DNA from 3 places in the Shewanella sp. SW32 genome. Region 3 is predicted to be linked to each of the others. Evidence: predicted binding sites of a transcription regulator. Region 3 holds the regulator's gene; each other region holds the start of a gene.
The links. Region 3 encodes LexA, which represses DNA repair genes until DNA is damaged. Its sites were predicted from a motif close to TACTGTATNNNNATACAGTA; they were not measured.
Positions count from the first base shown of each region.

Region 1: a site for LexA is predicted at 7,489-7,508, ahead of L5M28_RS11240 (DNA topoisomerase III). Genes of this name have one in related genera too.
Region 2: a site for LexA is predicted at 5,724-5,743, ahead of recG (ATP-dependent DNA helicase RecG). Genes of this name have one in related genera too.

Region 1 is NZ_JAKKSJ010000016.1:24,019-35,061, forward strand. Features, by position in the region: gene L5M28_RS11200 (FimV/HubP family polar landmark protein) at 1-47, shown strand, start outside; gene truA (tRNA pseudouridine(38-40) synthase TruA) at 150-935, shown strand; gene folC (bifunctional tetrahydrofolate synthase/dihydrofolate synthase) at 980-2,251, shown strand; gene L5M28_RS11215 (SPOR domain-containing protein) at 2,244-3,017, shown strand; gene L5M28_RS11220 (CvpA family protein) at 3,133-3,621, shown strand; gene purF (amidophosphoribosyltransferase) at 3,679-5,193, shown strand; gene L5M28_RS11230 (alanine/glycine:cation symporter family protein) at 5,321-6,799, opposite strand; gene L5M28_RS11235 (hypothetical protein) at 7,067-7,354, opposite strand; gene L5M28_RS11240 (DNA topoisomerase III) at 7,521-9,590, shown strand; gene L5M28_RS11245 (porin) at 9,895-11,043, shown strand, end outside.
Region 2 is NZ_JAKKSJ010000014.1:602-11,644, forward strand. Features, by position in the region: gene L5M28_RS09975 (AMP-binding protein) at 30-1,694, shown strand; gene L5M28_RS09980 (calcium/sodium antiporter) at 1,876-2,820, shown strand; gene L5M28_RS09985 (tetratricopeptide repeat protein) at 3,070-3,774, shown strand; gene L5M28_RS09990 (sensor histidine kinase) at 3,893-4,972, shown strand; gene L5M28_RS09995 (DNA-binding response regulator) at 4,972-5,568, shown strand; gene recG (ATP-dependent DNA helicase RecG) at 5,760-7,835, shown strand; gene L5M28_RS10005 (DUF3014 domain-containing protein) at 8,039-8,935, shown strand; gene L5M28_RS10010 (beta-ketoacyl synthase chain length factor) at 9,273-10,010, shown strand; gene L5M28_RS10015 (lysophospholipid acyltransferase family protein) at 10,003-10,878, shown strand; gene L5M28_RS10020 (phosphopantetheine-binding protein) at 10,862-11,043, shown strand, end outside.
Region 3 is NZ_JAKKSJ010000034.1:38,501-49,543, forward strand. Features, by position in the region: gene L5M28_RS18440 (SCO family protein) at 1-211, opposite strand, end outside; gene cyoE (heme o synthase) at 259-1,164, opposite strand; gene L5M28_RS18450 (COX15/CtaA family protein) at 1,179-2,156, opposite strand; gene L5M28_RS18455 (hypothetical protein) at 2,156-2,701, opposite strand; gene L5M28_RS18460 (SURF1 family protein) at 2,793-3,557, opposite strand; gene L5M28_RS18465 (DUF2909 family protein) at 3,556-3,774, shown strand; gene L5M28_RS18470 (cytochrome c oxidase subunit 3) at 3,779-4,654, opposite strand; gene L5M28_RS18475 (cytochrome c oxidase assembly protein) at 4,651-5,232, opposite strand; gene ctaD (cytochrome c oxidase subunit I) at 5,234-6,826, opposite strand; gene coxB (cytochrome c oxidase subunit II) at 6,836-8,371, opposite strand; gene L5M28_RS18490 (cell division inhibitor SulA) at 8,775-9,287, opposite strand; gene lexA (transcriptional repressor LexA) at 9,284-9,904, opposite strand; gene plsB (glycerol-3-phosphate 1-O-acyltransferase PlsB) at 10,065-11,043, shown strand, end outside.

The sequences.
Region 1 (11,043 bases), on a different contig from region 3:
AGCGCCAGCAGGATGAAGCTGGACGTTTGCTCAAAGAGATTAGTTAATCCCGGTTGAGAGTGTTTCAATCTAACGGCGCCTTCAGCGCCGTTTTTTTTATGGGCTGCTGTGATAAAATGCGCCGCTAAATCAATTGTGAGGATAAGTGGATGCGGATTGCATTAGGTATTGAATATGACGGTAATGGTTATTTTGGCTGGCAACGTCAGGCCGAAGTCGATTCAGTACAAGGGCAATTAGAACGGGCGTTATCGATAGTGGCCAATGAGCCTATCGGCGTCTTCTGCGCTGGCCGTACCGATGCGGGCGTGCATGCCACAGGCCAAGTGGTCCATTTTGAAACCAATGCTATTCGTAATGAAGGCGCATGGACCTTAGGGGTGAATGCTAATTTGCCCGACAATATTGCCGTTCGTTGGGTCAAAGAAGTCGACGACAGTTTCCATGCGCGCTTTTCGGCCACCGCCAGACGCTACCGCTATGTGATTTATAATCACACTTTTCGGCCTGGGATTTTACGCCATGGTGTAAGCCATTATCACGGCAATATCGATGCTGACAAAATGCACCAAGCGGCACAGGCACTCTTGGGTGAGCAGGATTTTACCAGCTTTCGCGCTGTCCAGTGTCAGTCGAAAACACCGTTTCGTAATGTGCATTGCGTTAATGTCACGCGCCAAGGTATGTATGTGATTGTTGATATCGCTGCGAATGCTTTCTTGCATCACATGGTGCGCAATATTGTCGGTTCATTGTTAGAAATCGGTCTAGGTAATCAGCCACTGACTTGGATGGGCGATTTGCTCGCGTTAAAAGACAGAAACCAAGCCGCAGCAACGGCTAAACCCCATGGACTCTATTTAGTTGATGTGACTTATCCAGAACAATATCAATTACCTAAGCTCGCCCTTGGGCCATTATTCATGTTGGATTGAAAAGATCTTATTTGAGAGATAATCGAATACGAGGATATACGGACATGCTTACAGTACCAGCGTCAAATGCAGCATTGGAACAGTGGTTGGATTATTTGCTATCTATACATCCAATCGAAATCGATATGGGGTTAACCCGTGTCTCTAAGGTCGCGCAAACCCTTGGTCTTTTGGATTTAGGTCAAACCAAGATAGTGACAGTGGCGGGGACGAACGGCAAAGGCACCACCTGCGCCATGCTCGAAAATATTCTGCGCTTATCGGGTTTGACTGTGGGCGTATACAGTTCGCCACACATGCTGAAGTACAACGAGCGAGTGCGTATCAATGGTAGCGATGTCAGTGATAGCGGTTTTGTTACGGCATTTGAGCAAATTGAAGCCGCGCGCGGCGATATTTCTCTGACCTTTTTTGAGTACGCTACGCTTGCAGGCTTGATACTCTTTAAAACCGCTCAGCTTGATGTGGTTATCTTAGAAGTCGGTTTAGGTGGACGGTTAGATGCCACCAATATTATCGATGCCGACATTAGCGTACTGACGTCGGTCGATTTAGACCATGAAAGTTATCTCGGTAATACCCGTGAGCTTGTGGGCCGTGAAAAGGCGGGCATTTTCCGCCGTGGTAAACCTGCCATTGTCGGTGAACCCAACTTGCCACACACTGTCAATGATGTCGCCAATGAGGTTGGCGCCATCTTGTATCGCGTCGGTAACGAATTCAGTTATCAAGCCCATGGCAATCTGTGGGATTTTCAAGGTCAAGTGCTCAAACTGCACGATTTAGCGTTACCAACTTTGCCATTACCTAATGCGGCGACTGTATTGGCAGTGATTGAGCAGGGCTGGCCGGATATCACGCCTTCAATTATTGCTGAGGGTATTAGCACGGCTCGGTTAACGGGTCGATTAGAGCGGGTGAGTGAGCAGCCGTTAGTGTTACTCGATGTTGCCCATAATCCCCATGCGGCGCGGTTTTTGGTACAACAGTTAGCGCCAATCGTTGTGGGTAAGCGCGTGTTCGCCCTTTGCGGCATGCTGAAGGATAAAGATATTGCAGGTGTGTTGCCTGTGATCAATCCACTGATCGACACTTGGTATTTGGTCAGTCTGCACGGTGAGCGTGGCGCGAGTTCGGCCATGCTACGCAAAACATTAGCCACTGAGGCTGCTGCATTTGAGTTTGAGGACATATCTGAGGCTTGGTCTGCATTAAAAGCGCAAATTAACCCAGATGATGTGGTAATTGTGTTTGGCTCCTTTTACACTGTGGCAGGTTTTAAGTCTCAATTTATGCAGGAAGTCAGTTTTGTCTAGCCAGTTTCATAATCGTTTAGTCGGCACTGTGGTGCTGGTTGCGCTTGGGGTAATTTTTTTGCCGGATATTTTGGATGGCAAAAAAGATCGCCAAGAAGAGCAGTTTTCCGAAATTCCTTTGCGCCCGACCGTGATTGAGCAGCAAAAAGCCGACGATGATATGTTTGAAGTCTTGTCAGCCGAGGATGCTGCCGCGCTGAATGGGACTGAGGTCGCCTTAGCCGAAATGCCAGTTAATGCTGACAATGAAAAGTCTGCCGTTGCGCCAGTAATCGAAGTCGCAAAGCAAGATGTTAAGAAAGACGTTAAGCCTGATGTTAAAAAAGCAGAGCCTAAGCCTGAAACGAAACCTGAAGCTAAAAAAGAGCCGCCTAAAGCCACTGTAAAAACTGAGCCGGCTAAAAAAGCGGACGCTAAAGCGACTACTGTGGCTAAGGCTGAAAAGCCTAAAGCAGAAACGCCCAAAGCCAGTGCAGCCAAAGAGGATGCCGTTAAAGTGGTCAGCCGTGACAGCTTGAAAAGTGGCTTTACCTTGCAGCTTGGCAGTTTTAACAACGCAACGAATGTTAAAGCCTTGGTTGCACAGCTGCGTAAGAGTGGTTTTAAAGCGTACACTATTCCTGAAAACCCTAAAGATGGCGTATTAACTAAAGTGTTTGTCGGACCCGATGTGTCTGAGGCAAAGCTGAAGAAAGTACAAGTTGAGGTGGAAAACCTTACACGTCTCAAGGGCTGGATTGTTCCTTTTAATCCCTTAGAATCTTAATGGTGATACAACACACGAGACTGAAAATGATTTATTTACCTCACTAGGGGTGAGAATCGTTTCAGTCTCTGGTAGAATCGCGCCGTCTTAAAGCCCATGTCGGAAAGCCATCTCAATGGTTTGGATTGATTACGCTATCATATTCGTCATCGGATTATCGACTCTCATCAGTCTGATCCGTGGATTTGCCAAAGAAGCCATGTCCTTAGTGGTATGGTTTGCGGCTTTCTTTGTTGCCAGCCAATTTTACCAAGATCTTGCCGTTCACTTAACACAAATGAACGATGAGATGCTGCGTAATGGCGTTTCTATTGCCATCCTCTTTATTACCACTTTGGTACTCGGTGCCTTAGTTAACTATATTCTCGGACAACTTGTTGTCAAAACCGGATTATCTGGCACTGACAGGCTTTTGGGCTTGTGCTTCGGTGCTATTCGAGGCGCGCTTATTGTGAGCGCCTTGTTGTTTTTCATGGATGCTTTCACAGGATCTCCCAACTCCCAATGGTGGAAAGATTCTGTGCTAGTACCCGAATTTGGCGTTGTTATTCAATGGTTTTTTGACTATTTGGAAAATACCTCCAGCTTTGTACCCAAACTATAAGAAAGAAAATAAAATAATCCTAAGTGATAGAACATCTTACAATGAGGAAGCTTACCCATGTGTGGTATCGTCGGAATAGTTGGCCAATCATCGGTTAATCAGACCATTTATGATGCACTGACAGTGTTGCAGCACAGAGGTCAGGATGCGGCAGGTATTGTGACCATTGATCGTGGTGCTTTCAGACTACGTAAAGCCAATGGTTTGGTTAAAGACGTTTTTGAAGTCAAACATATGCAACGCCTACAAGGTAATGCTGGTATTGGCCATGTGCGTTATCCAACTGCGGGCAGTTCAAGCGCATCTGAAGCGCAGCCTTTCTATGTTAACTCGCCATTTGGGATCTCATTAGCCCATAACGGTAACTTAACCAACACAGTCGAATTAGCCGAAGGGCTTATCAAAAAACGTCGCCATGTGAACACCACTTCGGATTCTGAAGTCTTGTTAAACCTGTTGGCCGACGAACTGCAAAAAACCACGAGTTTGACCCTGACGTCGGAAGAAGTGTTCGATGCGGTCGCTAACGTACACCAACAAGCTCGTGGCGCCTACGCGGTAGTTGCCATGATTATTGGTCAAGGCTTAGTCGCGTTCCGTGACCCATTTGGTATTCGTCCTTTAGTATTAGGTAAGCACGAAACCGCCACTGGCACTGAATACATGGTCGCTTCTGAAAGCGTGGCACTCGATGCAGTTGGCTTTGAAGTGATGCGTGATGTAGCACCGGGTGAAGCGATTTATGTTTCAATTGACGGCCAGCTGTATACCCGTCAATGTGCCGCCGAGCCTAGCTATGCACCTTGTATCTTCGAATTCGTCTATTTTGCCCGTCCAGATTCGACGATCGACAAAGTGTCTGTATATGCAAGTCGCGTCAACATGGGCGCTAAGCTTGGCGAGAAGATTAAGAAGGAATGGTACGATCACGATATCGACGTGGTTATTCCTATTCCTGAAACCTCTTGTGATATCGCGCTGGAAATTGCCCGTTGCATGGACTTACCGTACCGCCAAGGTTTTGTGAAAAACCGTTATATTGGCCGTACCTTCATCATGCCTGGTCAACAGGAGCGCAAGAAGTCAGTGCGTCGCAAGTTGAATGCGATTAACACTGAATTCAAAGGCAAAAATGTCCTGTTGGTGGATGACTCTATCGTTCGCGGTACGACCTCTGAGCAAATCATCGAAATGGCCCGTGAAGCAGGTGCTAAGAAAGTGTACTTTGCCTCTGCCGCACCAGAAATTCGTTTCCCGAACGTGTACGGTATTGATATGCCAACGTCGAATGAGCTTATTGCACACGGTCGTGATGCCGATGAAATCGCCAAGTTAATTGGTGCTGATGGCATTATTTTCCAAGACTTGCCAGATTTAATTGAAGCGGTAAGAATGGAGAATCCTGCGATTAAACGTTTCGAAACGTCCGTATTTGATGGTCACTACATCACGAACGACGTTGACCAAGCGTATTTAGATCACTTGACGCAACTGCGAAATGACGATGCTAAAGCCGATCGAAATAAAGATATTGGCACTAACTTAGAGCTGCATAACGTCTGTCACCCATAAGGATTGTGGGTAATTCAGTATCGTAAAGTTTGTGTCCTTTTTGTTCTAAACGATACAAAAAAAGCCAGTGAGAAATCACTGGCTTTTTAATGGCTTATATTTGCTTAACGGATCATCGTGATAACGTCTACGTATTTATGCGTTGCGCTGTTTCAGTCATTACATTTTCTTCAGCGTGCTTACGTTCAACCCAGTAATCCGCATTTTTAATACCCAGTTTTACCGGATCAAAAAGTGGCTCAATGCCAAGTGCCTGCTGTGATTCATAATCTTTAAGGCAAGTGAATGCGGTTTTCCTCAATAGAATAATGGCAATAATATTGAGCCATGCCATGAGTCCAACACCAATGTCGCCCATTCCCCAAGCCATATCAGCCGTTTTAACTGTGCCGTATACGGTTGAGCCAATGATCACGACTTTGAGAACGACCATGAACCAAGGATGATTTACTTTACGGTTAATATAGGCAATGTTGGTCTCGGCAATGTAGTAATAAGCCACTATGGTCGTAAAGGCGAAGAAGAACAGTGCGATAGCCACAAAGATATTGCCAAATCCTGGCATCATACTTTCCATTGCCGTTTGTACGTAGCCTGGTCCTGCAGCGACTCCGGCAATGCCGGTATAGAGCGCCGCACCGTCTGGGCCCTGAACATTATACAGTCCTGTAATGAGCAGCATGAAACCAGTTGCAGAGCAAACGAATAAGGTGTCGATATACACAGAAAAAGCTTGAACTAACCCTTGTTTGGCTGGATGGCTTACCGCCGCTGCAGATGAGGCATGTGGCGCTGTACCTTGACCCGCTTCGTTGGAGTAAATACCCCGCTTTACCCCCCACATGATGGCTAAGCCTAAAATGGCACCAAAACCCGCATCAAAGCCAAAGGCACTTTTGATAATTAACCATAAAATACCCGGTAGCTGGCCAATATTTAGCGCTATGATGACACAAGCCACTATGATGTAACCCAGTGCCATAAAGGGGACGACGGCACTGGCAAAGTGAGCGATACGTTTTACACCGCCAAAAATGATAAAACCAAGAAGCATGGCCAGTATGGCTGCCGTCACATTAGGATCTATGTTGAAAGCGGTTTTTAAACTTGAACCTATCGAGTTAGCTTGTACGCCTGGCAGCAGGATCCCGCAAGCAAATATGGTCGCAATTGCAAATACCCATGCATACCATTTCATGCCTAAGCCTTTTTCAATATAAAAAGCAGGCCCACCACGATACTCGCCATTGATTTTTTCTTTATAGACTTGACCTAAGGTAGATTCAACGAAGGCGGAGCTGGCACCGAGAAAGGCAACCATCCACATCCAAAATAAAGCGCCAGGACCACCAAAGGTGATTGCTGTGGCAACCCCTGCAATGTTACCTGTACCGACTCGGCCCGCTAATGTCATCGCGAGTGCTTGAAAAGACGACACTCCCGCATCAGTACTCTTACCATCAAACATCAGGCGGATCATTTCTGGCAGATGGCGCAGCTGTAAAAATCGAGTGCGAAGGGAGAAATAGAGCCCGACACCTAGGCAAAGAAAAATAAGTGCAGGGCTCCAAATTACACTATTGATCGCGTTGACAATCTCATTCATAGACTCCGATTCCTTTATTGTGTTGTTTTAGCAGAGTTTTTAGGTTTACGGTTATTCAACAGATGTTGAGTTAGGACATTCACTTTTGATTAAGACATTTTTTGTAAATATCCAAGATACTCAACATAACTATTTTTTAGGGAGCTTCATAGTTAAAGTGTTAAATATTTGAAACCAATGTGTTTTGAAATTGAGTTTTAGCATGGATAAATAGAGCAGAGGGGCGAGTTAACTCGAAATACGGTAGTGATTTATTATGAATGTCAGTTATCCCATTACCCAAAGTAGCATCCATACGCCGAATAAGCTGCTTAAGCTATGGCGCGTGATTTGGTGGCTGAGTAATAGAGATAAACTCACAGCAATAGGAATGACGAGAATGAATCCCCATGCTAACGGCATATCGATGATTTTCATTTGTCCCAGCCAGGTACTGGTGAGCATGCTTATTGCGAGTAACATTAAGCTATGGAATATCAATAACTGATTGAATCTTAATATTAATGCTGGAGTTATTGTCATAGCCTGTCGCGCATTTATTGCAAACTGTCTCATAGTCACTCCTTAGTTATTTAGTGTATCTTATGCATTGTTGAGAATCATTCGCAATTGAATTTACACTTAAGCTTTTACATTTAAGCTCGGTTTACTACAGAAATTTGCACTCAACTGGCGTTTGGGCTAAATTATACTGTAATTATATCCAGTACTTGGTGTTTGTATGATTCTCTATATCGCAGAAAAACCTAGCCTAGGGCGGGCCATTGCCGATGTATTGCCTAAACCCCATAAAAAAGGCGATGGATTTATCGAAGCCGCCAATGGCGATTGTGTGTCTTGGTGCGTTGGTCACTTGCTCGAGCAAGCAGAACCTGATGCCTATAATCCCGAATTTAAGTCTTGGAAATTCGAGCATTTGCCAATAGTGCCAGACAAGTGGCAACTAAAACCTAAGGCTGCGACCCGCAGCCAACTCACAGTGCTAAAACGATTAGTCAAACAAGCCAACACGCTGGTTAACGCGGGCGATCCCGACCGCGAAGGGCAGTTACTCGTTGATGAAGTGATTGCCTATCTTGGCGTGACGGGGGACAAGCTACATCAAACCCAGCGTTTACTGATCAGTGACTTAAACCCACAAGCTGTAAAACGGGCTCTAACGCAGCTACGCAGCAATCGCGAGTTTATTCCTTTATCCACATCGGCCTTAGCTCGCAGTCGTGCCGATTGGCTCTATGGCATGAATATGACGCGTGCGTACACCATCCAAGGTAAAAAGGTCGGTTATCAAGGCGTGTTATCCGTCGGCCGAGTACAAACGCCATTGCTTGGGCTAGTGGTGCGCCGTGATGAAGAGATTGCCCACTTTCAATCTAAACCTTTTTATGAAGTACTGGCGCATTTGGCGACCGAGAAGCAAGAAACCTTCAGCGCCAAGTGGCAACCTAGCGAAGCTTGTCAGCCTTATATGGATGAAGAAGGACGAGTGTTAGTGAGAGGGTTAGCGCAAAATGTGGTGAGTCGCATCAGTGATAAACCCGCCTTAGTCACTCAATTAGTGGCTAAGGACAAGAAACAGAATCCGCCATTGCCCTTCAGCTTATCCGCGTTGCAAATTGATGCGGCCAAACGGTTTGGCATGAGTGCTAAGGATGTGCTCGATACCTGCCAGAGTTTGTATGAACGCCATAAACTCATTACTTACCCACGCTCCGACAGTCGTTATTTACCCGTTGAGCAACATAACCTTGCGCCTTTGGTACTTAAGGCGATAAGTGACGGTGCTGCTGAGTTATTGCAAGGTGCTGATGCACCCGATCCCCGTCTTAAATCTAAAGCATGGGATGATAAAAAAGTGGACGCCCATCACGCAATCGTCCCCACAGAGAAGACGGCTAACTTATCTAGCTTGAGTCAGCGTGAGAGGCAGTTATATCTTCATGTTGCTCGCCAGTACTTAGCCCAGTTTTATCCGGCTTATTGTTACAGTGAAACCACAGTGCAAGTGACAATCGAGGGGGGCTTATTTAATACCAAGGCGCGTCAGGATAAATCCCTCGGCTGGAAGCAACTCTTTGCCCGCCAAGAGCCAAATGGCAGTAAGGCGAGTGGCAACAAGTCGACGGAAGAAAGCGCAGGTAAGGACGATGAGGAGAATGACGAGTTTATCGGCCAATTACCGCCTTTGAAATTGGGACAGGCTTTGCATTGTACTCGAGGCGAATTGTTAGAGAAAAATACTCAACCACCAAAGGCCTTTACCGATGCCACTTTACTCGGAGCTATGACGGGTATTAGCCGTTATGTGACCGATCCTGAGATCCGTAAAATTCTTAAAGAAACCGACGGATTAGGTACAGAGGCTACCCGTGCAGGTATTATCGAATTGCTGTTCAAACGCGGTTTTTTACAACGCTTAGGTAAATCTATTGTCTCGACAGACGTGGGGAAAGGATTGATTAACAGCTTGCCCGCGAGTGCGACTACGCCGGATATGACAGCGCTTTGGGAAGCGAGTCTGAATGGCATTTGCCATAAAGAAACCTCTTATCAAGCCTTTATGCAGCCACTGCTCGGCACCTTATCCACGCTTATCCAGAATGCAGGCGCACAACTGCCAACCGCGCTTAATGGTTTACAAGGCCAAGGTTATCGTAAAACGGCAAGTAATAAATCTGGTTATCGTAAGTCGTATTCTAAAAAATCAAGTTCAGCGAAAGGTATAGGTACAACAAAAACGATGGTTCCAACAAATATGCTTCCCAAAAGACCAGTTCCAAAAGTTCGGTAACTCGATCAACTAGTCGTTCAGCTTATAATTGCCGCAAATCTACAACAGCAGTGTAATGACACACTTGTTGCATATATGTCGTTATTGTCTTTTGATGTAATAACGACATTTAATTTATCTAACGGTATTTAACAACCGATAATCACGATATTTCGAGATTGCCTGATCCGTATCTAAAAAACACCTTGATTTTCAGCTTTTCCTCCCGGTGGCATATAACCTGCTTACTATTGATTGGGGAAAATAATATATCAAATAAATCATGTGATTATATATGGTTTCGCTGAATTTAAAGGTAGATGAAATGAAAAAGACATTGCTCGCTTTGATGATCCCAAGCTTATTGTTAATGGGACCTGCTCAAGCCGTTGAGTTGTATAATGACCAAACTAACAGCGTTAACATGATAGGTTGGTTAGGTTTTGCCGCGTTAAATGATGGTCATGAAACTTCCGTTATAGATAATTTTTCTCGTGTTGGTTTTCGTTTCGACCGTCAAGAGAAAAATGGCTGGAGTTCCTTTGCCCATACGGAATGGGGTATCAATATGGTGACCAGTGATGACGGCCTTATATACACGCAAGGCCAAGGTGGCGGTCAGTTATCTGCATCTAAAAATTCAGATTTTTTATTCAATCGACTGGGTTATGTTGGGATGTCCCATGAGAAATGGGGAAAGATCAGTTTTGGTAAGCAATGGGGGGCTTACTATGATGTTGCTTACACAACCGATGTGCTCAATGCTTTTACGGGGTGGTCTGTGGGGGCCTATACCTTCGGTGACGGTGGTTTAACAGGGGCAGGACGTGCCGATGCTGCGCTGCAATATCGTAATACTTTTGGTAATCTACATGTCGCAGTGCAGTATGCCTCTAAACAAAATAGCGATGTTGCCTTGTATGATGGCAGTGGTGCTCCCTTGAAAGATGGTTCCGAATTGAGTTTCGAACCTAGCTACGGTGCAAGTGTAACTTACAACTTTACTGATAAATTTAAAGTGCTAGCGGGATTTAATCGTGGTGATTTTACCGGAAATCTTGCAGGCCAAGAGGTTGATAACACTAATCAAATTATTGGTATAGGCGCCCAATACGGTAGTTTCTATCAATATGCTCCAGGTCGTGATGCTGACGGTTTATACGTAGGTTTTAACGCCCATAAGAGTGAGCAAAACGAATTAGTGGGCGGAGATTTATATGATTCAACTGGAGCAGAGTTTATTGTTGCTTATCAGTATGATAATGGTTTCGTTCCAACAGTATTACTGACATATCAAGATCTTGATACCGATGTAGATACTGCGATCCAAGGAAAATGGACACGCCAATTTGCAGTGTTAGGTCTGCATTATCGCTATAGCCGCGACACAATTATGTACGTTGAGGCCAAAATAGATTTCAGCAGTATGGATGATAAAGCCTATGAAGATCTACAAGATAACAACTATGCGGTG
Region 2 (11,043 bases), on a different contig from region 3:
AAAGAACAATAAATAACAGGGAATTGCCAATGGATACAGCGATTAAGACGCCAATTGAAATGCTGGCGCACTGGGCTAATACTCAGGGGGACCAAGTCTATTTACGCCAACCGATCAAGGGTCAATTCCTTGATTTTACTTGGGCTGAAGTTCAAGAAAAAGTTCAACAACTTGCCGGTGCCTTACATCACTTAGGCTTAGAGCGTGGTGATAAAATTGCCGTTCTCTCTAAAAACTGTGCCGAATGGTTTATCACCGACCTCGCGTTGATGCACGGCGGCTATGTCAGCGTACCTATTTATCCTACCGCCAACACAGATACTATTCGCTATGTGCTGCAACACAGTGGCGCAAAAGCCATTTTTCTCGGCAAGCTTGACCATTGGGCTGACCAAGAGGCTGGTGTCGGCGGCGAGCTACTACGCCTTGCCATGCCCTATGATACGATGCCAGCACAATATCAATGGGAACAATTGCTTAAACTAGGCTACCCCTTAGTTAACGCCCCGCTGCCTACTCCAGATCAAGTGATGACACTCATCTATACCTCTGGCTCGACTGGCCAACCTAAGGGCGCGATTCAAACCTTCGCCAGCTATGGCTGGACTTGCCAAGCGGTCGTCCGTGACCTGCGCACCGATGGCGACGATAGACTTTTATCCTATTTACCCTTAGCCCACATCACTGAGCGCGTTGCGATTGAAGGATCATCCTTCTACTCAGGTAGTGTGGTGGCTTTCGTTGAAAGTCTCGACTCCTTCGTTGTCGATGTTCAACGGGCAAAACCAACGGTATTCTTCTCGGTACCACGGTTATGGAGCCTGTTTCAGAAAAACATTATCGACAAAATTGGGGTCAGTAAACTTAATCTATTGCTGAAAATCCCACTGCTTAGCAGCTTTGTGAAATACAAAATCCATAAGGGTTTAGGCTTGAACCATTGTCGTCTACTCGGCTCTGGCTCGGCGCCAATTCCGCCATCACTGATCCACTGGTATCACAGTATTGGTCTTAATATCTGCGAAGCTTGGGGTATGACAGAAAACTGTGCCTATTCGATCATCAACTATCCTTTTGATGCGCGTAAAATTGGTACTGTTGGCCGCCCAGTTGAGGATTGCCAGATCCGCCAAGGCGAGGATGGTGAGCTACTGCTCAAGAGCCCGGGATTAATGACAGCTTATTATCTGCAGCCTGAAGCTACTGCAGCGGCATTCGATGCTGATGGTTTCTTCCACACAGGCGATTTGTGCTCAATTGATGCCGATGGTTGTGTCACTATTACTGGCCGTGTAAAAGACAACTTTAAAACCGCCAAGGGCAAATATGTAGCGCCCGTGCCTATCGAACGTAAATTGGCGCAGGATCCCCATGTTGAACTGATCTGCGTGATTGGTTCTGGTCTGCCGCATCCCGTCGCACTAGTGCAGTTATCCGAAGGGGCAAATCTACAAGCCCGTGAAGAAGTCCGCACCTCACTCAAAGCGACACTCGATAGCGTTAATCCGCACTTAGAGTCACACGAACATGTCGATGCGATTGTCGTGGTCAGTGATCCTTGGACGATTGAGAATGATGCGCTCACGCCTACCCTCAAAATCAAACGCCATGTGCTTGAAAAAGCCTTTAGCGAACGAGTTGACGGCATTCGTGGCGCCCAAGTCCGCTGGGAAGATGAATTAACTCAAAAATAACTAGGCCAAACAATCAGTTGGCGAGCATGGTCATCAGCTAAAACTAAGCACGCCTAGGGTGTGCTTTTTTATGACATATTCTGTCAAAATCCGATAAAACCACGTATCATGTGCGCCAGTCGGCCAAGGGGCAATTCCCTTGTACTTTTCCATTCAATATTAGGTTTAACAGAGTCTAACGATGCTAATTACACTATCGATTATTGGCGGTTTTATTATTTTAACCTTAGGCGCAGAAGCCCTAGTGCGTGGCGCGAGTTCAATCGCTCTACGTTTAGGTATTACGCCACTTATCATAGGCTTAACTATTGTAGCCTTTGGTACTAGCGCACCAGAACTGGCTGTGAGTGTAAAATCTGCTCTAGCAGGAAACAGCGGTATCGCCTTAGGTAACGTTATTGGCTCTAACATTGCTAACATAGGTTTGATTTTAGCCATCACGGCACTTATCCGCCCTATTCAAGTGCAATCTCAAGTCGTAAAGCGTGATATCCCTTTGATGATATTGGCTTCCATGTTGTTCTGGGCACTCTTGTTAGATGGCGAGCTCAGCCTAATTGACGGTGTGATATTGCTGTCACTACTGTTCGGTTATTTAGCCTTTAGTTACATCAGCTCGAAAAATGGTAATGAAGAGGAAGAGATTGAAGCAGGTCCAAATAATCCGCTACTTTCAGCCCTATTTATCTTAGTCGGTATTGGTATGTTAGTCGGTGGCGGTATTTTGTTTGTCAACGGCGCGGTAGATTTAGCCAAGACCTTCGGTATCAGTGAAGTCATTATCGGCTTAACGATCGTGGCGATTGGTACCAGTATGCCAGAGTTAGTAACTTCTGTTCTAGCGGCACTGAAAGGTCAGAGTGACATAGCCATAGGTAACGTTGTTGGTTCTAACATATTCAATATTTTGGGTATTTTAGGTATTACTGCAATAGTACAGCCGGTATCATCACTTGGCTTCCAACCCTTTGATTTCATAGTGATGTTGGCATTTGCCATCATGATTTTACCTTTCGCTTGGACAGGATTTCGTATTGGCCGCCGTGAAGGTTCAGTATTACTACTGTGCTACTTAGGTTACTTGGGCTACCTAATAAACCAAGCGAGCACTCAAGCTGTGGTATAACACTTAGCTGCTCATTTACGATAAAAAAACACCGGAGCCTCTCCGGTGTTTTGCTCTCTAGGTATTGCTGTCCTTTATTAATCACGCACTTTCTTTAAAGCACACCTAATAAAGAATATAAGCAAATAACTCAACTGATGACATTTGTCATGCCAAAGCCATGACCTTTGTGTCTGCACTTCTTCTATCGAATTTCTGATAATGAGCCCGTACCCAAACATTGGGAAACTCACTCAATAAGGAAATACCATGAAAACATTACTCCTCGCCTCCAGCTTTATACTTATCAGTACTCACTCGTTTGCAGCAACGCCATCAAACACTAACATCACCAACGTAGATGCAGCCTCGAATGCGATTAATATAAATCAATTACAACAACTTAGCGGCAGCACTCAAGATTATGATAAAGCCTATGCGAACTATCGCTTAGCCATCAGTGCCAATGTAATGGGGCAGAAAACGCTCGCTAGCAGCGCACTGACTACAGCGCAAACCACATTAGAAGCACTCGAAACCAGCCAAGCGAATGCAGAATCCCTTGCGCTGTTATCGTCGGTTTATGGCATGCAAATCGCCTTAGATAATAGTAAAGGTGCAACGCTCGGCATGAAATCCGCCAAGGCGATTGCCAGTGCCGAACAATTAGAACCACAAAATCCACGGGTCGCATTGGTTAAAGCCATCGCCGCCTATAACACGCCAGCTATGTTTGGCGGCAGCATGCAAAATGCTAAGACCTTAGCCACTACGGCCATAGAAAGATTCGCCCAGCCTTGCGACAATATTTGCTGGGGTGAAGCCGAAGCTTACACGTGGCGCGGGCTCGCTAAACAGGAATTAGGCGATAGCCAAGGGGCGATTGAAGATTGGCAACAAGCGATCAAAGTACAAGCAGATTACGGTTGGGCAAAATTTTTGCTTCAACAAAATCAGCAATTAAGTGCAAAATAGACAAAGTTGTTAACGGGGATCTATGGCGCTGACGATAGCGCCAATCCCTAAAAAGAATAAATTAAAACAGATGCCATCGGTGGGCATTGAACAACCAACTCAGTGACACAGAGGCATCATGATAAGCACTCCCCTTCAGCTCGAACGAAAACTTGCTTGGGTGTATTTGATAAACTTAGTGTTTTATCTGATCCCACTTGCCATAAATCCCTATCCAAGCTGGAAAATCGCCCTCAGTTTTGCCGTGTTAATCCCTTTTATTGCCAGTTATTTTTGGACCTATAAGTGCAATAGCCGTAGCGCCTATCTGCCCATTCTCATTATGGTGGCCATAGCAATAGCGATCACACCAATCAACCCAGGCTCTATCTCGCTATTTACCTTTGCCGCCTTCTTCATTGGCTTTTTTTATCCCCTCCGGACCTGTCTGTTGGCTATTGCAGCCCTCATCGGCCTGTTGTTTGCCCTCAATGAGATTTACCACTTTAACAGTTACTACTTTCCGCTTTACGGCTCGGGATTAGTGCTCGGCGTGGGCATGTTTGGTGTCGCCGAACGCAGACGTTATCGACATAAATTGAAAGAACAGCAAAGTGCCCAAGAAATTACCACCTTGGCCACTATGCTTGAGCGTGAACGTATCGCGCGGGATCTACACGACATTATGGGGCATAGCCTATCTTCCATCGCCCTTAAGGCTGAGCTAGCCGAAAAGCTTATCGCAAAACAAGAATATGAACTCGCATCAACCCAATTGACTGAGCTAGGACAAATTGCGAGGGAAAGTTTAAGCCAGATCCGCCACACAGTGTCAGACTACAAACACAAGGGCCTAGAGAGTTGCGTGACGCAGCTTTGTAAATCCTTAAGGGATAAAGGCTTAAGTGTCGAGCTCAGTGGTGAGCTACCCAAGCTAGGTGCAACCACAGAAAGCCAACTGAGTTTGATCCTCACCGAACTCATTAATAATATTCTTCGCCATAGCGGTGCAAGTGAATGCTCTATCCACTTTTCTAAGCAATCAGATCGCCTGCTGCTCGAAGTCAAAGACAATGCCGTGGCCAAACCTTTTATAGAGGGTAATGGCCTCACTGGTATACGCGAGCGTCTCGACAGTTTAGGCGGCAGCTTGAGCTATAATCTCGAACAGGGATATACATTTACCGTCAGTTTACCTTTGCAGGGAGCAACACATTAATGAAGATTTTATTGGCGGAAGATCAAGCTATGGTGCGAGGAGCACTCGCCGCACTCCTCACGCTTGCAGGGGGTTTTAGTATCACCCAAGCGAGTGACGGCGACGAAGCTCTAAGCTTACTCAAACAGCAAAGCTTTGATCTCTTGCTAACGGATATCGAAATGCCCGGCCGCACAGGCTTAGAGCTGGCCACATGGTTAAAGGAGCAACATAGCCAAACCAAGATAGTGGTCATTACCACCTTCGGCCGTGCGGGCTATATTAAACGTGCCATCGAAGCGGGTGTGGGCGGCTTTCTGCTTAAAGATGCGCCCTCGGAAACCTTAGTCAACGCGATTCAACAAGTAATGGCTGGAAAACGAGTGATAGATCCTGAACTTGCCATGATGGCGATTGGCGATGTCGACCCGCTCAACGACAAAGAACGCCGCGCTCTTCGCCTCGCTAGCGAAGGCAAATCCACCTCCGACATCGCCGAAACTCTTTTTATCGCTGAAGGGACTGTTCGCAACTACCTCTCTGAAGCCATAGCCAAACTCAATGCCAGTAATCGAATCGATGCAGCCCGCATTGCCAAGCAAAAAGGCTGGTTGTAATAACACTCACAGTTAACCACGCTTTCAGCCTAATGATATCTTATCAACAATTTTGTGGTCTTAAGGCCACAGAAGGATATTAGCTATGCTTCCAAACAAAATTTGATAACACCCTAATTCCCCTTGAGATTGCCTTACGCTTATTCTCTGTTAATATATGTATAAATTCACAGTGATTGAGTGCTAACGACTTGCAGCAATTGGATCTTGTTCCGATCACCGACCTCAAAGGCGTCGCCAAAAAGGTCGCGGAGAAACTCGCAAAGCTCGGCATCACAACAGTACAAGATCTGCTGTTTCACTTACCCCTGCGCTACGAAGATAGAACCCAAATCTATCCCATTGCCGCCCTCAGCCTAGGCGGTTATGGCACTATAGAAGCTGAAATCCAATCGACACAAATCATCCAAGGCCGCAAGCGCATGCTGGTCTGCAATGTGCGCGACGATACGGGCAGCTTAAGCCTGCGCTTCTTTAACTTTTCCGTTGCTCAGCGTAATGCCATGCAAAATGGTTTGATGATCCGCGCCTATGGTGAAGTGCGCCGTGGTAGTCATCAAGCTGAGATAGTGCATCCAGAATATAAAGTGGTGTATCCCGGTGAAGATGTTCACCTGAGTGATACCCTAACGCCGATTTATCCCACGACTGAGGGCTTAAAACAGGCGAGTTGGCTAAAGCTGACGGAGCAAGCCTTGGTATTGCTGGAAGAGGGTGGCTTAACTGAACTTCTGCCACCACAATTGCAACCTAACAACATCAGCCTTAAACAAGCGCTGCAGACGCTACATCGCCCTCCTGCGGGGATCTCTCAGTTCGATTTAGAGCTAGGTCAACACCCAGTCCAGCAACGACTCGTGCAGGAAGAATTACTCGCCCACAATCTCAGCATGTTACGCCTAAGGCAGCGCAGTAATTTAGATGCCGCTGTCACCATGCAGGCCACGGGGCAGTTGCTCAATCCCTTCCTCGCGGCTTTGCCCTTTAAGCCGACTGGCGCCCAGCAAAGAGTCGTGGCTGATATAGGCAAAGATTTAGAAAAACCGCACCCTATGATGCGCTTAGTGCAAGGGGATGTTGGCTCGGGCAAAACCTTAGTCGCGGCGATGGCGGCATTACAAGCGATTGAAAACGGTTATCAAGTTGCCATGATGGCACCGACCGAGTTATTGGCCGAGCAACATGCAACTAACTTTGCCGCTTGGTTTGAGCCACTCGGACTTAAGGTAGGTTGGCTGGCGGGAAAACTTAAAGGCAAGGCCAGAACCCAATCCCTTGCGGATATTGAATCTGGCGCAGCCCAGATGGTGATTGGTACCCATGCCATCTTCCAGCAGCATGTAGTCTTTAGCAAACTCGCGTTAATTATTATCGATGAGCAACACAGATTCGGCGTACACCAACGCTTAGGCCTGCGGGAAAAGGGCGTGAACCAAGGTTTCCACCCGCATCAATTGATCATGACAGCCACACCTATTCCCCGCACGCTGGCGATGACGGCCTATGCAGATCTCGACACGTCCATTATCGATGAACTGCCGCCGGGACGAACTCCAGTGACCACAGTGGCGATTGCTGATTTACGCCGTAACGAAGTGCTTGAACGGGTGCGTAACGCCGTCATCACCGACCAACGTCAGGCCTATTGGGTGTGTACTCTGATTGAAGAATCCGAAGTGCTCGAATGCCAAGCCGCCGAAGACACAGCCGAAGAACTGCGCCTCGCCCTGCCCGAGCTCAATATTGGCCTAGTGCATGGCAGATTAAAGAGCGCCGAGAAACAGCAAATCATGGCCGACTTTAAGGCTGGTATTATTCATCTACTGGTAGCGACAACCGTGATTGAAGTGGGCGTCGACGTGCCTAATGCCAGCCTGATGATCATTGAAAACCCTGAACGTTTAGGTCTAGCACAACTACATCAACTGCGCGGACGAGTCGGTCGAGGCGCCATCGCAAGCCATTGTGTGTTACTCTACAAGGCGCCGTTGAGCCATACCGCCACCCAAAGACTGAGTGTACTCAGACAAAGCAATGATGGTTTCATCATAGCGCAGAAAGATTTAGAAATTCGTGGCCCAGGTGAAGTGCTTGGCACTAAGCAGACGGGACTGGCTGAGCTCAAAATTGCCGATCTGGTGCGCGATCAAGCTTTGATCCCACACATTCAGAAATTAGCGAGCCATGTAATGGCGCAAGCTCCCGAAAAAGTCGATGCAATTATTTTACGTTGGCTCGGGCACAGACAGCACTATGTGCAGGCTTAGGCCGTAAATATTAAAGGGTAAAGAACGAGGCGTAACATCTGCCTTTACTCGAAATAAATTGTTTATGTTCAGCTAAGCGCTATAGACAAGCGCATGGAAACTTGCAAAATGAACCTGCGGCCTTCAAATAGCCCGCTCTTGCACTTTAATGTTAGCTGCATGTATTCACCAAGTTACCTTGACACTCAAGCGAAGGATATAAAATGCAAGTTAATCAAGATGATAGAATAACACCTCAAGAGACTTCTTCTAGCAGCAATCGCTTTGCGCTTTTTGCGATAGTGCTCGTCGTGCTACTTTCTGCCGGAGGATATTATTACTACAGCGGTGATTCTGACTCACCTAAACTCATCCCTAACGCCCCTATTGTATTGCCTGAAACACCGCCATCTGAACCTATGACGCTCGAAAGTGCGCCAGAGTCTGAAACCACTGAGACGACGCCTGCCGTTACAGAAACGAACACCAATAGCACTCAAACCACTGCAGTGGCAGAGCCTGAAGTTGTCGTAGAACCTGTGCCTGTGCTGGCTGAAAGTGATGCATTTGTGCAACAAAAAGCCCTCGCCATGATCAATAACAATGTGCTGAGTTCTTCGTTAGTGCAGCAAGATCTCGTCCGCCAATTTGTGGTATTCGTGGATAACCTAGCTCAGGGTGAATTAACCCGTAAAGTTAGCCCACTTAAAGGACCAGAGAAGCTGTTCTCAGTCTCAGAAATCACCAACAAAGTGTATTTAAATCCTGAGGGTTTCCACAGATACGATGCCTATGTTGACTCGATTGCCAAAATGGACGAACAGAGCTTAATCACAACTTACAAGCAACTGACGCCGCTCCTAGAGGAAGCCTTTACCGAACTCGGCTACAGCAACGCCAAATTTAACGACAGAATGCTGCAAGCGATTAAAATGTTACTCGCAGCACCTATTATTGAAGATCCGATTGAGCTGAATTCAATTAGCGTTAACTATCAATTCGTTGACCCTAACTTAGAGGCACTACCCAGTGCCCAAAAACTGTTGATCCGTATGGGTCCAGAAAATACTCGCAAGTTGAAAGTAGCGCTGCGTAAAATCGAGAATCAATTGTCGCAATAGGTTATCAAGCTCATGCCAAAAGGCGCTCAGTGCGCCTTTTTTCATTTTAACCTGTAAGTTAAAGCGTCTGCGAAATCAGATAGCCACTGCGATGTTTGTTACTCAATGTCGAATAAGTGCTGTAAATCACAGCACTTGATCCCATTCCGTTAACCCGCACAATGCAAATGGCTTCATAAAAAGAAGGGGCATAGTGTAGAATGACCACGCTGTAGAGGGCATTTCGAGCGTCATTCTTCTAACGCGTATACTCCTCACTATGGTATGACAATCCATTAATGTTCTAACTTAGTTAGGGATAACTAAGACAGCTTAAATTTAGTGTCGAGGCAAAGTAGTGCAACTAACATTCAGCATTCTCTCTTGGGGCGCTTGGGCCCCCCAATATCAGCACCATCAAAGTTGGCAAACTTGGTGCGAGAGTTCGGCTGAGCTCAATCTCGATACGCCACCACAGTCGGATACCACCGCTCCCGCACTCAAACAAATTCCCGCCATGCAGCGCCGCCGTTTTAGTCGCTTGACTAAGATGATGTTAGAGGTGAGTTTTCAGTGCGAAATGCCTGCAAATTGTCGCTCTATTTTTGCCTCGCGCCATGGAGAGTTACAGCGCACCATTGGCCTGCTCGAAGACATTATCGCCAAACAGCCCTTATCGCCCTTAGGTTTTAGTCAGTCGGTGCACAACACCGCCAGCGGCATTTTTGGCATAATGGCGGCCAATACCGCGCCTTCAACCTCAGTTGCGGCGGGCACCGAAACCCTGTCCCAAGCTATGGTCGAAGCCTTCGCCCAATTACATCAATCGCCAGAGCCATTGTTATTAGTCTTCGGTGATGATCCAGTGCCACCAGTGTACGATGAGTTTACCCAAGAATTTGAATTACCTTTAGCCCTAGGCCTACAGCTCGCGCCCTTCGATACACCCGCTTCGGCCAAGCTCACGGTGAGCCGCATTTCTAAGGCAACAGCTTTAAATCCGCTGACCTATGGTGCATTTATCCACGCCCTAGCGACGGCGCAAAATATTTCAGGCTGCTTATCCCAATGGCATTGGAGACTTGAGCATGTTTGATGCAGCCCACAGCCATCATGCCGCTAAGGGCCATGAAGATTCAATGCTCAATGCCGCTTATACCCTGCCGGAAACTCGCCGCAAAGGGCTGAATTATGTGCCACGTTGGCTAGGTGGCGTGAGTTGTTATATCGCCTTTGGCTTAGGCGGCTTATTAAGCTCCTTGACCATTCTGCCGCTACTGCGTTTTTGGCCAGGCACACCAGAGGCGCGGATTATTCGGGTACAAAAGGCCGTGCATTTAATGTTCAAAGGCTTTGTCGCTATGCTCACTTGGGCTGGTGTGATTAAGGTCAGCAGCCACGATGCCCAAAAATTACATGATGCCAAAGGCGTTATCGTCATTGCCAACCACCCCAGTTTAGTCGATGTGGTGGTATTGATAAGTCTCATGCCCAATGCGGGCTGCATAGTCAAACAAGCTTTGTGGCGTAATCCATTTTTGCGTGGTGTGGTGTCCTGCGCGGGTTATATTCCCAATCGCGGCGCCAAACTCATGCTAGAGGATTGCCGCGAAGTGCTCGCAAGAGGCACCAATTTAATCATCTTCCCCGAGGGCACGCGTACGGTGGTCGGTGCGACCATTAACCACTTTGCCCGCGGCGCTGCCAATATAGCCTTAAGGGCTGAAGCGGATATTTTACCTGTGGTGCTACGTACCAATGTGCGTGGTTTGACAAAGGAGCAACCTTGGTATGAAATCCCAAGGCAAACCATGGGAATGGCCGTTGAAATCGGCACAATCGTTTCTTACCAGAAGTACCAAGCGGCTTTAGGTGAGCATGCAAAAATGGCCCGGCAGCTGACGCGGGATCTTGAACATTACTATAAACAACAACTCGAAAATAATTATGAACTTAAACAATGAAATAAAGCAGTTAATCATCGACTGTCTCGATCTAGAAGACGTCAGCATTGATGATATTGAAACCGATGCGCCGCTATTTGGCGAAGGTTTAGGCTTAGATTCTATCGACGCCCTCGAGCTCGGCTTAGCCATCAAGAAAAAATTTGATGTCAAAATCGAAGCCAA
Region 3 (11,043 bases):
CGATAAAGAATAAGCTCCATTTCCCCTGCAAGCTGGCGTTGGTAAAAGCCTGCTGATGTTGATCGACCAATTCAAAGGGCGCTAATTCATAGGCTTGCGGAAACAAAAAACCACTCTCTAGCTCGATAGGTTTCGGGGGATTAAATTTCACCGCAAATAGGCCGCCAAGACCGAACAATAAAATGGCGATGATTAAAATTCTTTTCTGCATTATTAGCTCCATAACGACAGGTTAGCGCGACAAACGAGTTGCATACACTAGTTCCACAAATAGTGGTCGAGCAGTAATGCCATGAATAACAACATCAAATGATAGATAGAGAAGCGGAACACTTGCATCGCCAAGCCATCATGATCCCGATATTTAAGTTGCCATGCTTTATAGATAAATCCGCTACTGAGTAAACTAGAGCAGACGAAATACACGGGCCCACACATGCCGACCAGCACAGGTAATAGGCAAGCAATCGCCAGCAATACTGTGTAAAGCAGAATACAGGTTTTAGTAAACTCGACACCGTGGGTAACCGGCAGCATAGGAATATCCACTTTGGCATATTCGGCGCGTCTGTGAATGGCCAGAGCCCAAAAATGTGGCGGCGTCCACGTAAAAATGATGATCACTAACAGCAACGCATGACCATGAAATTCGTTCGTCACTGCCGTCCATCCCAGCAAGGGAGGCATGGCTCCCGCAAGGCCGCCGATCACAATATTTTGTGATGTCGCGCGTTTCAAATAGGCAGTATAAACCAAGGCATAACCAATCAAGCTGGCAAAGGTCAGCCAAGCCGTGAGTGGATTCACCAAGGAATATAAGACGATAAAGCCAAGGCTACCTAAGCTGGCAGCGAAAATTAACGCGCGCGTAGCCGAAATGCGTCCCTTAGGCAGCGGGCGATTGTAGGTGCGCGCCATTAAGCCATCAATACGGCGATCGATCAGATGATTCAACGTCGCCGCTGAACCCGCCATCATGGCAATGCCCAGCATACCAGCGAGTAAAGGTTGAACGGGCACCGCATGGGGCACGGCCAGACACATGCCGACTAAGACAGTGAGCAGCATCAGTGCGACCACTTTAGGTTTGGTCATTTCAAAATAGGCGCGCCATGTCACGCTGAAAGTGGGTAGGCTACTGGTGATTGAGAGTGGTTTTGCCATCTTGGATCCCTCGCTTATGCTTTGCGCCATAAAAAATAGTTGATTGCGACTAAGGTCAGCAGCAGTAATGCCGCCCCGCCGTTGTGAGACACGGCAATGCCGAGTGGTAAATGCATCACTACGTTAGAAATACCTAAGCTCACTTGCAGGATCACTAACCCTACCAATAAGAGGCTTAAGGCCCTCATCCCAGCTGCGCCAACAAATAATCGATAGGCGAGCACGAGTAATAAACTCGCGGTAACGATAGCGCCAATTCGGTGGGCGATGTGGATAGTCATACGGGCTGGGTAATCGAGCACTCCAAATTCGAAACTGTGGTGTTGGCCTTGGAATGGCGAAAAAGCTTCCGCTATTGCCAAGTTATCCACCCAGTTACCTTCGCAAATGGGTAAAGCGGTGCAGGCGAGCGCCGCATAGTTAGATGATGTCCAAGCGCCCAGCATAATCTGACCTACAAGAACGAATAGGCTCACCAGTGCCAGCGGTGCCAGATTGCGGGCATGGGTTTCGCTATTAAAGATCCGCTGTGGTCGGGTTCGCAGATAGAGGAGTAACAGCAGTGAAATCAGGCTGAAGCCACCAATAAGATGAGACATCACCACTATGGGCATGAGTTTCATGGTCACTGTCCACATGCCGAGTACCGCTTGAAAGAGGATCAATAACACTATGATGAGCGGTAATTTTTTGGGTGCTTCTGGCGTTTTCAGGCACAAAACTAAGATGAATAACACTAGTAAGCCAAGTCCGCCGGCGATATATCTGTGGATCATCTCCAGCCAGGCTTTCTCTGGATGGATATCGTGATCGGGAAAGATGGTTTGGGCATGGGCGATTTCATGGTCTTGGGTAGGCACCTTGATATGGCCGTAGCAACCCGGCCAATCGGGGCAGCCTAGACCTGCATCCGATAGGCGAGTGTAAGCACCCATTAAAATCACTAATAGGGTAAAGACTAAGGTTAAGCGTAGAACCCAAGTTAGCTGCATCAATCTACCCTCGACAGTTTTAACAACTTACGCAGATCCGCAATCAAGGCCTTGCCTTGAGCTAAATGCGCTTCTCTACCCTGCACTTGGGGATAGCGCAGCACTAAGCTGCCTAAGGGATCGACTATGATCAACTGCTGTTCATCTAGCCAGTGGCTTAAGCCAGCATTGGCGGGACGTGTGTTGAAGTTAAAGGCGCTTAAAGCATTAAGATCGCTGTCGGGATGAGTGAGAATGAGTGGTTCGACTCGCGCCTGATCTGGCCCTAGCGCAGTGTGGCTTTGGCGTAAAATATACAGACGTTCGCGACAAGCATCATCGCATTGGGCGGGCAGTAAATACAGCAGTTGCCATTCTTTGGGATTGGGATTTTCAACCCCAAGGCTGGCATAACTGGTCTCAGGATTGATCAGCTCGCCATGATTAGTGGCGCCGCCGTGGTATAAATTCAGGCTCAGCACTAGCTTGGCTATCACCACGGGCGCGATAAACGCCAGCAACAACAAGCCCAATGCTTTGTGTTTAGATTTATTCTGGGAGTTCATGCTTGCTCCTCTCATTCAAATTATCCCTAATTTATTGTTTTATATTTATTTAGTTTTTATTTGTGTCTTGCTAAGTATGGTACGAATTTCCCTACTCGCTCCTTGAGTTTGCGATTGTTTCGGCACTCTGGCGTTTTACATATTTAACCCCTTGCCACAACATGAGCCCAGCAAACACGGCTGCCATCGAAAACCACTGCAGCGCATAACCCCAATGTTTTTGCGCCGGCAGTGGGAAGGGTTGCCAAGGATGCGGCAAGGCGAGGGCGGGTAGCGTATCCGGTTGTAGCACTGCATCTAGCAAAGGGTGGCCTAACATCTGCGCCATTTCCGGTATATTCAAATTCTGAAAGCGAACACTTGTCCCCGTTTCTGCCATTAAAGCTTGGCTCAAGGGATTGATTTGCTTTTGATAAAGCCTGCCTTCGATATTTAATGCCCCGCTTAGGGGAGTGATGTGGGGCAACTCATCCCGATGGGAGCCTGCGGCAACAAAGCCTAACTCGACCAGCAACCAAGGTTTTTCAACTTCTACTTGCAATGGTTGGAAGGCTAAATAGCCCACTTGACCTTGATAGATTTGATTATCCAGTAGCCAGATTTGTGAGCTTGCGGGAGTGGCGCGTACTTGCAGTCGATAACCCGTTACGCCTTCTTTGCTGACCTTGAGCTGGAGCTGCTCAAAACTTAATGGCAGCAAAGCTTGCCTTGCTTCCATTTGGGCTAAAAGCGTCGTTTTATCTTCACCACGGGCTAACTGCCATAAACCCAACTTGACCAATATAGTTAATACAGCCACAGTCAATATCAGTAGAAAAACCGTTAATTTATTCAGCAGAACATGAGGATATTGTATGAATAGCCTGTTCATTTTTAAGTTGGTCTTAGTTCTGCTGTTGCTATTCATCATTTTTAATCTAGGTCGCGCCTTGTTTATTATGGGGAAAGGTGATGAAAAAGTGTCTATGAGCCGTTATCTTGGGCGGCGAGTGATTTTCTCCGTGCTCGTTATCCTGTTATTGCTGGTGGCCTTAGGGACTGGGTTAATTAGCCCCAATCCCACGCCTTACTAAAGCACTAGAGAACGTAAACGAAAATAAACAGACACAGCCAGACCACATCCACAAAGTGCCAATACCAACTCCCCGCTTGGAACGCAAAATGTTTATCTGCGCTAAAGTGCCCCTTCAACACTCTGAAAAACAACACGAATAAAAAGAGAGTCCCCAGAGTGACATGCATGCCGTGAAAGCCAGTTAACAGGAAGAAGGTGTTGCCATAAATCCCAGAGGTCAGAGTGAGTCCCATTTCCCGGTAGGCATGCATATATTCTTCTGCCTGTAAGGCAAGGAAACCCATACCCAAGAGTATGGTGATACCGAGCCAGAGAGTAATGGCAGAACGTTTACCTTTTTCTAGGCTGACATGGGCGAAATGTAAGGTAACTGAGGAGGTTAGCAGTACGATAGTGTTGATTAATGGCAGTCCAGTCCATGGCATAGCTTGGGTTTTAGTGCCATCTGGCGTAGTTATGAGCGGCCAAATAGCTTCAAACTGAGGCCAGAGTACTTCGTGGGTCATGGCATTATTCGATGCGCCACCGAGCCAAGGCACTGCGAACATGCGGGCATAAAATAGTGCCCCGAAAAAAGCCCCGAAAAACATGACTTCCGAAAAAATAAACCAGCTCATACCTTGGCGAAACGATCGATCCATTTGGCTAGAATAGAGCCCTGCCATCGACTCTTGGATCACGGTTCTAAACCAACCCACCAGCATGAATAGGATCACCGCTATCCCAACCAGCAGCACATAACCGCCACCGGATGCACCTGATTTCAACTGTTGCACGAAAAGGCCTGCACCAGAGGCGATTAAGAACAAGCCAATGGCACCTACAATAGGCCAGACACTTTGGGATGGAACGTAGTAAGACTGATGTTTCGTTGTCATTTTGCAGCTCCTTGCTCTATGGCAGACGCTAACTGCTTGTCGGTAATGTCGTAGAGAGTGTAAGAGAGGGTCAGAGTATGGATAGACTCAGGTAACTGAGGATCCACATAGAAAATGAGCGGCAGCTCAGCGCTAGTGTCCGCCGCTAAGGGTTGTTGATTAAAGCAAAAGCATTCTGTTTTATTAAAATAAGCGGCACCTTGGCCGGGCGAAACTGAAGGTATCGCTTGGCCAATAGTTGCTTTAGCGGACATATTGCGCGCCAAAAATGCCGTATGGATTAGCTCGCCAGGGTGAACTTCGAGCCGTTTGGTTTGTGGCGCAAATGTCCATGGCATGCCTGTTTGTACCTGAGAAATAAATTCCACAGTCACTATTCGGCTTGTATCTACTGTGATTGCTTGATAACTACTCGCGGTATTGGAGGGTTTTCCATTGATACCGAGTTGCTCGCACAACACATCGTAGAGCGGCACCAGCGCGAATCCAAAGCCAAACATGCCAATACAGCCTATAACTAATATGCTGATAAGTTTACGATTTGACTTAGATTTATCTTGCTGGTGTTGGGTTGCCATTTCATTTCACCTCAGGTGGTGTCGTGAAGGAGTGGTAAGGCGCAGGGCTTGGCAATGTCCACTCTAAACCCTCGGAACCTTCCCAAGGTTTAGCGGGAGCTTTTTCGCCGCCACGGATGCACTTAATTACTAATACTAAGAAAATCAATTGCGATAAGCCGAAGGCGAACCCACCAATCGAGACGATTTGATTAACATCGGCAAATTGAATCGAGTAGTCAGGAATACGCCTTGGCATTCCTGCCAGCCCAAGGAAATGCATCGGGAAAAATAGCACATTGACTGAAATCACCGAGCACCAGAAATGCCATTGTCCCAGTCGTTCGTTGTACATGTGTCCCGTCCACTTAGGTAGCCAGTAATAGGCCGCAGCCATGATGGAGAAAATCGCACCAGTCACGAGCACATAATGGAAATGTGCCACAACAAAATAAGTATCGTGGTACTGGAAGTCGGCGGGTGTAATGGCGAGCATTAATCCCGAAAAACCGCCAATAGTGAAGAGTATGATAAAGGCTACAGCAAACAGCATGGGCGTTTCGAAACTGAGTGAGCCGCGCCACATAGTGGCAACCCAGTTAAACACTTTCACCCCAGTTGGCACTGCAATCAACATAGTGCAATACATGAAAAACAGCTCGGCAAACACTGGCATACCTGTGGTGAACATATGGTGCGCCCACACGAGGAACGACAGAATTGCAATACTAGCGGTAGCATAAACCATGGATGCATAGCCAAATAAGGGTTTACGACTGAAGGCGGGCACTATGGCAGAGATGATGCCAAAGGACGGCAAGATCATGATGTAAACTTCAGGGTGGCCGAAGAACCAGAAAATATGCTGGAACATCACAGGATCGCCGCCGCCAGCCGCATCGAAGAAACTCGTGCCGAAAAACTTATCGGTCAGCACCATAGTCACTGCGCCCGCGAGTACGGGCATAACCGCGATCAGTAGGAATGCCGTGATAAGCCAAGTCCACACAAATAATGGTAACTTCATCCATGTCATGCCTGGCGCGCGTAAATTCACTATGGTCACAATCACGTTGATTGCGCCCATGATCGAACTTATCCCCATGATGTGAATAGAAAATACAAAGAGCGCCGTGCTATCTGGACTATAAGTGGTAGACAGTGGCGCGTAGAAGGTCCAACCAAAGTTAGGTCCGCCACCTTCCATAAATAGCGAACTGAGAAGGATAGTGAAGGCGAAGGGGAGTATCCAAAAACTCCAGTTATTCATCCGTGGCAGCGCCATATCAGGCGCCCCTATCATCATAGGGATCAGCCAGTTAGCTAGCCCTGTAAAGGCCGGCATTACCGCGCCGAATACCATGATCAACCCATGAACAGTTGTCATTTGGTTGAAAAAGTTGGGCTCGACCAATTGTAATCCAGGTTGAAAGAGTTCAGCGCGGATCACCATGGCCATAGCGCCACCGGTTAAGAACATAATGAAGCTGAACCATAAATACAAAGTACCTATGTCTTTATGGTTGGTGGTTAGCAGCCAGCGCATAATGCCCTTTGGCGCACCATGATGATGGTCATCATGGGCTGCGGTTTGATCTTGAGTCGTAGTGCTCATCATTATCCCCTACTGTCCATGACTTGCGATATCAGCAGGTTGCACTGTATCGCCGGTATTGTTACCCCAAGCATTGCGTTCATAGGTAATGACTGCTGCAAGTTGCTGTGGGCTAAGCTGTTTGCCAAATGCCTGCATAGCCGTGCCCGTTTTGCCGTGCATCACAATATCGATGTGATTGGCGACTGGTCCAATGGCGATAGCACTACCCACTAGCGCGGGGAAGGCGGGTGGTATTCCTGCACCTGTCACTTGATGGCAGGCAGCACAGAAGGTCGCGTAGACAGTTTCACCTTCGGCCATGAGGGCGTCATGGCTGAGTGTGGGGAGGCTTGCGGGATCGACTGCAGCTGAGACGTCTGTTGCAGGTGCGGGTGTTGGGGTTGTACTGCTTGGTACCGCGGCGGATGTTTGTGCAGAACTGCCGTTCATGTACTCGTTGACGTCTTTGGCTTGCACTGCATCGCCAGTATTATTGCCCCAAGCATTACGCTCGTAGGTAGTCACTGCCGCGATTTCTTGTGCAGTCAATTGCTTACTAAACGCTTGCATGGCTGTACCCGTTTTACCGTTGAGCACAATTTCAAGGTGAGCGCTGAGTGGTCCTGTTGCAATCGGGCTACCTTTAAGGTGCGGAAATACGCCTTGCAACCCTTCGCCATTGGGCTGGTGGCAGGCTGCGCAGTGCCCGAGGTAAACTTGTTCGCCTAGAGTCATCAACTCTTCTTTACTTAGGATTTGTGATAAAGCGGCTTGAGCGGCTTCAGCCGCAGCACCTGCGGCTTGTTTCTGCTCTGTTACCCAAGCCTCAAACTCGGCTTCGGGTAACGCTTGTACTACGATAGGCATAAAACCATGGTCTTTACCGCAGAGCTCGGCGCATTGACCACGGTAAATGCCGGGTTTGTCGATGCGAGTCCAAGCTTCATTGATAAATCCTGGATTGGCATCTTTCTTAATGGCAAAGGCGGGTACCCACCAAGAATGGATGACATCCTCTGAAGTCATCAGAAAGCGGATTTTGCGGTTTATCGGTAGAACGAGCGGTTTATCGACTTCCAATAGATAGTTTTCACCCTTGGTTTCGGTGCCTTCGATTTGTGCTCTGGGTGTTGTCAGTATGCTATAAAAATCAATATCTTGATCGAAATAGCTGTAATGCCATTTCCATTGGGACCCCGTAACTTTTACGGTGAGATCGGCGTTGCTGGGATCTTCCATTGCGATTAAAGTTTTTGTCGCTGGAATCGCCATTAAGATCAAAATGATAAATGGCAGAATCGTCCAAGCGATTTCAACTTTAGTGCTTTCGTGAAAGTGGGACGCGACAGCGCCTTTGGATTTTCTGTGGTTGATCATGGCGTAAATCATGACGCCAAAGACCACTAGGCCTATTGCGCAGCAGATATACAAGATGGTCATGTGCAAGTGATAAACCTTGCCACTGATCTCGGTCACGCCAGGGGTCATGTTGAACCGCATGTCCGCGGCGGTCAACGGTGGTGCGAAAAGCACCACGAGTAAACAATACAACAATTGCTTCACAAGACTTCTCCTCTGCCAATTGCGAATAGCAACTACAAAGAAGAGCAACACAGTAAGTCTCAACTCTATGCAAACTCTTCAGTTCCCAAAAAAGCTTTTTTGACTTCAACGTGCGTTGGCGGCTGTTACTTTTAATCAAGTATTGTTACTGCTGGTAATTAGCCACGCTGGCACATACTGCTGAAATAAATCTGTTCTCTATTTTTAGTGGCGCTTCGAGTTCGATAAATACTCGATTCATTGACCACGGTGGGTGATATATCATCACCAACTTAACCAACCATACTTGCTGTTTAAATATTGATCAAGATCACTTATTTATCTAATTATCTGAAAAATTGCCAAAAAAAAGCCTCACATTCATAGGTGAGGCGGCTTTCAAGGTAAAAAATTAAATGAATATTTAGTGTACAGCGCTAAAAAAAGATTGCTGACCGAAGAGATTGCCTTGCTCAATACGTACGTCTGCATGTAAGTGACTGTTTACGTCTTCAAGCACTATGCCCATAGCTCTGGCACTTTTAGCCACGATTTGTAGGCGTCGATTATCCCGCGCATCCAATGATTGAGTCCAAGTAATGACTGCACTGGACGTACCACTTGTCAGGGCTTTTTCCATCGCCCACAGGGTTTCGACTTCATCTTTAGCATGTACCAGCAAAACTCTATCCATACGCACACCTGCGCTGGCGAGCATTTGCTTGTAGCCAATACTTGGAGGGTTGATGAGCACTAACCAACGGCCCTGTTGGCTTAACTGAGCGAGTTGTGCACTCAGATGAATTAATTCGTGGCGACCTTGAGTCTTGGTTGGCATACAGGCGATAGGCGCATGGTGCCAGTCATAGTCGGCATCACGGACTTCATCGAGCCACAAGCCCGGATGGCGGGGGGCATTGCCAAGTAGTTTATTCATAGCCAATCTCCATTACGGATCACACCGACGGCGAGTCCTTCAATTGTTAAACTTTGGAAGCCTAAATCCACTTTAATCGGGGAGTAATCTTCATTTTCGGCATGTAGATAGACTACATTACCTTTTTTTTCGAAACGTTTAACAGTGACATCGTCATCGACTCTAGCGACAACCACTTGACCATTTCTAGCTTGTTCTACTTTATGAACTGCCAGCAAATCACCTTCGAGAATGCCGATATTTTTCATGCTGTCGCCTTTTACTCGCAGTAAAAAATCGGCGGCGGGATGGAACATGCTTGGGTCGACTTGGTAGTACTGTTCAACATGTTCTTGGGCGAGGATAGGTTCACCCGCGGCCACTTGGCCGATGAGCGGTAAACCTGTTTCAGTCAAATCTTCGATTTCCGCAGGCAGACGAATGCCCCGAGATGTGCCTGGCATGATCTCAATGCAGCCCTTTTTCGCCAACGCTTTAAGGTGTTCTTCAGCCGCATTGGCGCTCTTAAAACCTAAACGGGTTGCGATTTCTGCCCGAGTGGGTGGCATGCCAGTATCGGCAATATTTCGTTTAATTAGCTCTAAAATTTCAGCTTGGCGTGGCGTCAAAGGTCTCATGGTGTTTCCTGTTTTTCTATACAGTTACTGTTAGTATATACAGTATTATTTGCAGCGCAAGTATTAACCACTTTTTAGCTATGTTGGAGAGAATTAGCGAATATTGCCCATAGTCTGGTATTCTATCGGGCTAGTAAACGCACTTAATTGCATAAGAATAATGCCTAAACACGACTCTCTTTGGTTGAAATCATTACGTTGGATCCAAAAACACTTAGTGCACACTATTGTGGTGCCTCAGGATCCCTTTGCCGATCTGAATCTGGATGCTTCCAGACCCCTTGTTTATGTGATGAAAACAGAATCCCTCAGTGACATAGCTGCTTTGAGCGAAATAACGGCTAAGTTAGGTTTACCAAGCCCTTATGAGCCTCTAGTGGCTAATGGTGTGACTGCGCCTCGGGTTGTCTGTCTTCAAGGACGTAAGCCACTGTTTGGCGAGCGTGCTGGTAATGAGCCTTTCCTCGAATGCTTTATGCGTTTGTTAGCCGTGCATAAGGAACGTCCTGAATTGGATATTCAACTGGTGCCCGTGAGTTTGTATTGGGGTCGCACGCCAGGGAAAGAAGACGACACTATGAAGGCGGCCGTATTTGAGCGGGAAAACCCGACTTGGCTGCGCAAGTGCTTGATGATTTTGTTCTTAGGTCGACATAACTTCGTGCAGTTTTCGAATGCCGTATCCCTGCGTTACATGGCAGACGAACATGGTACCGACATGGGGATTGCCCATAAGTTAGCACGGGTTGCACGCGTGCATTTCCGTCGTCAACGTAAGGTAATGACAGGGCCTGTGCTGCCAAACCGCCAAGCATTATTTCATTCGCTGCTCAAATCTGAGTCGTTGCGTAAAGCGATTCAAGAAGAAGCGGCCAACAAAAAGATTTCTGAGACCCAAGCGCGCGAGACGGCCATTGAGTATCTCGATGAAATTGCTGCCGATTACTCAGATAGTTTAGTGCGTATTGCTGAGCGTTTCTTAACTTGGCTGTGGAACAAGCTTTACAGCGGGATCAACATTAAAGGCGCCGAGCAAGTTCGGCAGTTGCACCATGATGGCCACGAGATTGTTTATGTGCCTTGCCATCGCAGCCACATGGATTACCTGCTGTTATCGTATATTTTGTATTATCAAGGCA